DNA from 2 places in the uncultured Anaerofustis sp. genome. Region 2 is predicted to be linked to the other one. Evidence: riboswitches for the same ligand, from Rfam matches in the RefSeq annotation. Region 2 holds a riboswitch; the other holds the start of a gene.

Region 1 (3,221 bases), on a different contig from region 2:
CTCTTAAAGAAATATAATACACAAATCATTAAGATTATACCTACAGGAAGTGATATCAATGCACTTTGTGTAAATCCTGCCACTATGTAAGTTACAAAAGATATTACAGCCGCAGTAATAGCATAAGGAAGCTGGGTGGATACATGGTTGACGTGATTACACCTAGCCCCGGCTGACGCCATGATAGTAGTATCTGAAATAGGAGAACAGTGGTCTCCGCATACTGCACCTGCCATACAAGCAGAAATGGAAATAATCATAAGTGTAGGATTATTTGCAAATACATCAACGACTATAGGTATCAATATACCAAATGTTCCCCATGAAGTACCTGTCGCAAAAGCAAGGAAACAGCCAACCAAGAATATGATTGCAGGAAGGAAATTCATAAATCCTTTAGCACTGTGCTGAACAAAGTCTGCAACGAATACACCGGCTCCCAAGCTGTCTGTCATAGCCTTTAATGACCATGCAAATGTTAAAATCAAGATTGCAGGAACCATAGCTTTAAATCCTTCCGGTATACAATCCATGCATTCTCTGAAATTAAGTACTTTTCTGAATACATATAAAGCAATGGTTATTACAAGAGCAAACATACTTCCAAGAGATAATCCTACCGAAGCGTCACTGTTAGAGAAAGACTCTACAAAGCTTGTACCTTCAAAGAAGCCTCCGCTGTAAATCATCCCAATCAAACAGCAGACAATTAGAGTCAAAACAGGTATCACAAGGTCGATTACTCTACCTTTTTCATTTACTTCGTCCTCAACTTCATCGACATATCCGGAATTTAATATAGAATGCAAATCTCCCTTTGAAGCATTATCTTCATGCTTCTTCATTGAACCAAAGTCCACTTTCATAAGTACCAAGCTGATCATCATTACTATAGTAAGAAGTGCATAAAAGTTATATGGAATTGCCTTTATAAATATGGAAAAGCCGTCTGCACCTTTTACAAAACCCGTAACTGCTGCCGCCCAGGAAGAAATAGGAGCAATTATACAAACAGGTGCTGCGGTAGCATCTATAAGATATGCAAGTTTTGCACGGGAAACTTTATGTTTATCCGTAATAGGACGCATAACGCTGCCGACTGTCAAACAGTTAAAATAATCGTCTACGAATATGAGTACCCCAAGTGCGATTGTTGCAAGCTGTGCGCCTACTCTGGTTTTGATGTGTTTACTTGCCCAGTTACCGAATGCGGCGGAACCGCCCGCCTTGTTCATGAGTGCAACCATTGCACCGAGAATTACAAGGAATATCAATATCCCCACATTGTAACTATCCGATAATACTTTGACTATCCCGTCATTAAGTATGTGTGTTACAGTTCCTTCAAATTGTCCTCCTGCGTAAAACACTCCTCCGATTAAAATACCTATAAACAGAGAACTGTAAACTTCTTTGGTGATCAAAGCAAGTATGATCGCAATAAGAGGAGGAAGTAATGACCATATAGTAGCGTACATAGCCGGTTTTGCCTCACTTGCTTCGGCACCTAAAATCGGAAAAGCCAGCATTATAATAAAAATAAAACTAGCAAGACCGGTATAGATCTTTTTCTTTGATGATTTCATATTAAACCCCTTTAATTTTTATACTTTGCAGCATTACGTTCATGAATTATCTTAATTAAAAAATAAAGACATATAAAAATCATTTTTAGTCAAACGCTGCCAACAACTAAAAAAGCCATAAATGACATACAAAAAAGTAAAACGCATTTATGGCAATTATTTGCTTTAGGATAGCGCTCCACATCTTTGTGACAGTACATTACATATTCTATAATATACCAGGACTTATTTCTTCGGTAAAAATAACCCCTTCGGCAGTATCCCCTTTCTTATATAAAATTACCGCAATTCCATTATATAATACTGATGAACACCGCACCTCTATCATTTTACACTTACTATTAATTTTTACCATGTTTATCGATTATTGTCAAGTTTTAAATGATTATGGTACTTAATATAAGTATCATTTACAATTAATTAAAAAATAAGAGGCATGATACCTCTTATTTTAATATTTCATTCATAGCAGACATTAGCTTATTGATGTCAAAAGGTTTGGTTATATGAGCATTCATTCCCGCTTCTTTTGCTTTTCTTATATCATCGCTGAAAGCATCTGCCGTCATTGCGATTATAGGAACTGTTTTACTGTCAGATCTTCCTGCATTTCTGATTTTTTCCGTGGCTTCATATCCGTTCATTATCGGCATCCTGATATCCATTATTATCAAATCATAATAATTCTCTTTTTTCATGATATATTTTTCATAAGCCTCTTTCCCATTCTCTGCCTTTTCTATACTCGCCCCGGTGTAACCGATTATTTCAAAAGCTATATCCATATTTAGTTTATTATCCTCTACAATAAGGATTTTCTTACCTTTAAAATCGTAATTTTTATTATCTACACTATCCTTTTTAACTGTTTTACTTTTCATATCAGACTGAGGCTTTAGATGAAGAACAACAGTGAATTCACTTCCAATATTAAGCTTACTCTTAACATAAATTTCGCCGTTCATCATATCAACTATATTCTTTACGATAGACATACCAAGACCGGTTCCCTCTACATTTTTAATAACTGATTCTTCGGACCTTGCAAAAGGTGTGAATATTTTACTTATGAACTCATCGCTCATCCCGATACCGTTATCTGTAAATCTAAATTCATAACTGTAATAATTTTTATACTCGGGCTCTATTTCTTTAATCAAAATATCTATTTTTCCATTTTCGGGAGTAAACTTAACCGCATTGCTTAATATATTTAAAAATACTTGATTGATACGAAGAACATCCCCAAGAACAAAAGCATGGGGCATCTCTTTTTTCAATTCAACGGCTATATGCTTATCCCTTGCAGCCGGTAAAATAATATTTAATACATCGTCGATAATATCATCCAAATCCAAAGGCTCTTCATTTAACGTTACTTTCCCGCTTTCGATCTTAGACATATCAAGCACATCATTTATTAAATCAAGCAAATGATTGGAAGAAGACGCAATCTTATCCAAACAATCATCAAGCTTTTCAGCGTTATCCTTATTGTTTTTAGCGATGACCGTCATTCCCATTATTGCATTCATAGGAGTCCTTATGTCATGAGACATGCTGGATAAGAAATCCGTCTTTGCATTATTAGCATTCCTTGCCATTTCATAGGCGTCTTTCAAAGCCTGATTATGA
Region 2 (3,221 bases):
GAAGCTTGGAAGGCGATTTATCAGTATGTGTTTGCTCTAGCTCATAACTATGGAGATGAACTGTTTTATTACGGAGACTGGATAAGAAAACCGGGGGTCGCGATATGCAGCTGCAATGACGGGCTCAGACCTGTGATATTTAAACTTGAAGCAACAAAAGAAGATGCTGAAATCAATTATACTCCCGTTCGTTAATTTTGATTATCGTAGAAAGGAATAGAATATGAAACTAAATACACTCGGATGCTACGGACCCATTTCAGGCAGTGACGGTCCTACAAGTTCGTATTTAATGGAAGTAAATGATAAAAAAATATTGATGGATATGGGAGCGGGTTCTCTCATAAATCTTCAAAAAATATGTAAGATGGAAGATATAGATATGGTAATATTATCTCATCTTCATGCAGACCATATAAATGATTTGTTTATACTTAGATATTATTTGAAACTTATAGATAAAAAGATACCTCTTTATGCTCCGAATAGTCCAATCAGTGAATTTGACAGATTTAAAGATGAGGAATGTTTTGATGTCAAAGTATTAGAGGATAATATGGAAGTGAAGTTAGATGATATCAAGATATCATTTTTAAGTACCGAACATCCCGTATCTGCTTTTATGACAAAGATTGAATATAATAACAAAACATTCGTTTACAGCGGGGATAGCATAGTAAATGATAATTTAAAGACATTTATAAAAGGTGTTGATTTCGCACTTTTGGACGGTGCATTCATAAGCAGTCAGAAATTAAATAGGAATACTCATATGAGTTCCTATGAGGCAGCAAAAACAGCTGTAGACATGAATGTTAAAAAGTTAATGATCACTCACCTTGCACCGTTTATAGACATAAAAGAATATCTTTTTGATGCAAAAAAAGGTTCTGATGAGGAAATATTGCTTGCAGTACCGATGTTAAAAGTTAAAATTTAATTTGTATCATAAAAAAATCAAGTGTTTTATTGCTTGGTATTTTTTATTTCGGGGCACTACGCCTGCTAAAGCAGATTTCGCGCCCCTTACTTTTCTTCATATATTCATTTAATCAAACACATAAAAACCATTTAAAAGACTTATAAAAATCATTATATAATGATAACCATATAAATTACTTTAAATATGGCAAAAGTGTTATAAAATACTTGCATAAATAGTCTTTTCCCTCTATAATAAAGAAAGATTAAAAATCAATAAGTAGTGTTAAGATAGAGGCGCGGATTTTATCAGTAAATCATTTGATGCAGGTAAATGCAGGTAAGAATGGTTGAAAGGAAAATCTGCCGAGGAAGTTTATATTTTACCGTTTAGATTTCCGGGCTTAATGTTAAGAGCATTGAGACTGTCATCGCTTAGATGGAGTGCTATTCACAAATACTAATTTTTTTGTGTATTAGAGTCGCTTTGTCGGCTTTTATTTTTTATAACACTATAAAAAATACACTTAGGAGGAATAATATGGGAAAATACAATGTAGCGATTGCGGGTGCAACCGGTGTTGTAGGACAAAAAATGATTGAAGTTTTAGAGGAGAGTAATATAGCCGTAGATAATTTTTACCCTATGGCGTCAAGCCGCTCTGCCGGTAAAAAAGTTGAATTCAGAGGTAAGGAATATACAGTCGAAGAATTGAATGAACATTCTTTTGATAAAGATATAGATTTTGCACTTTTTTCTGCAGGAGGAGGAACGAGTAAAAAATTTGCTCCAATAGCCGCAAAGAACAATGTTGTGGTTATAGATAATTCATCTCAGTGGAGAATGGATGAGGAAGTACCTTTGGTAGTTCCCGAAGTAAATCCGAAGGATGCGCTTAAGACTAAAGGTATCATAGCAAATCCTAACTGTTCTACTATTCAGGCGATGGTTGTTTTAAAACCTCTTCATGATGCATATAAAATTAAAAGAGTAATCTATTCTACATATCAGGCTGTTGCAGGCTCAGGTATCAAAGGTATAAAGGATTTGGAAGAAGGTGTAAAAGGCGGTAAAAACGAATTTTACCCTGTACAAATAGCATATAACTGTCTTCCTCATATAGATGATTTTACCGATAACGGATATACAAAAGAAGAACTTAAAATGGTAAATGAAACTCATAAGATACTTGGAGATTATGACATCAAAGTTACAGCTACTACGGTAAGAGTTCCAGTATTTGTAGGACACAGCGAAAGCATAAACCTTGAATTTGAAAAACCGTTTGATGTAGATGAAGCCAGAGAACTTCTTAAAAATGCTCCCGGAGTAATTGTAAAAGACGATATTTCTGTTTCCGAATATCCTACGGTTTTGGACGCTGCGGGTAATGATGAAGTATATGTAGGCAGAATTAGAAGAGACTTCTCTGTGGAAAGCGGTATGAACCTATGGTGTGTAGGTGATAATATCAGAAAAGGTGCGGCTTCAAACACTGTACAGATTGCCGAGTATTTGATTAAAGAAAATTTCTTCGGAAAGGAAAACTAATATGTCAATTCTTAAAGGTGTTGCTACGGCGTTAGTTACGCCGTTTGATGAAAATAATAAGGTCGATTTAAATGTTCTCGAAACACTTATCAACGACCAGATAGAAAGCGGGATAAACGGTCTCGTTATATGCGGTACCACAGGAGAATCTCCTACTGTTACCGATAAAGAGAAAGATGAAATATTCAGAGTAAGTAACGAAGTCATAGCTGGAAGAGTTCCTTTTATTGCAGGAACGGGAACAAACAATACACAACATGTACTGGAGCTTACGGAACTTGCCGCAAAAAGAGGTGCGGATTCTGTTTTAATAAATAACCCTTACTACAATAAATCAAGCGATGAAGGTATTTATAAAAGCTATGAATATATAAGTGACAGAATAGATGTACCTATTATCGTTTACAATGTACCTTCAAGGACAGGGAAAAATATTTCCGCTTCTCTTGCAATAGAGCTTACTAAGATAAAAAATGTAAAAGCTTTTAAAGAAGCAAGCGGAGATTTATCTCAGGTAGCAAGGATTATGAAAGATATCCCTGATGATGTTGAACTCTACTCCGGAAATGACGACCAAATCATGCCTGTACTTTCTTTGGGCGGAGACGGCGTTATTTCAACTTGTTCAAATATAATCCCTAAAACTTGTGTTGAGCTTACAGACGCATTTTTCAGCGGAGATATCAAGACTGCAATTAAAAAACAGCTTGATATTTTACCTATGTGCGATGCACTGTTCTGTGAATGT

Evidence for each region. Region 2 has a riboswitch for lysine ahead of Q0516_RS09505 (aspartate-semialdehyde dehydrogenase). Riboswitches for the same ligand answer to the same signal wherever they lie in the genome.
Region 1: another riboswitch for lysine. It lies ahead of Q0516_RS10470 (Na+/H+ antiporter NhaC family protein); the one in region 2 lies ahead of Q0516_RS09505 (aspartate-semialdehyde dehydrogenase).

What each region holds. Positions count from the first base shown of each region.
Region 1 is NZ_CALHFB010000052.1:34,496-37,716, reverse strand. Features, by position in the region: gene Q0516_RS10470 (Na+/H+ antiporter NhaC family protein) at 1-1,586, opposite strand, end outside; lysine riboswitch at 1,750-1,918, opposite strand; gene Q0516_RS10465 (PTS transporter subunit EIIC) at 2,033-3,221, opposite strand, start outside.
Region 2 is NZ_CALHFB010000050.1:93,069-96,289, reverse strand. Features, by position in the region: gene Q0516_RS09515 (TIGR04076 family protein) at 1-195, shown strand, start outside; gene Q0516_RS09510 (MBL fold metallo-hydrolase) at 224-940, shown strand; lysine riboswitch at 1,206-1,379, shown strand; gene Q0516_RS09505 (aspartate-semialdehyde dehydrogenase) at 1,463-2,473, shown strand; gene dapA (4-hydroxy-tetrahydrodipicolinate synthase) at 2,475-3,221, shown strand, end outside.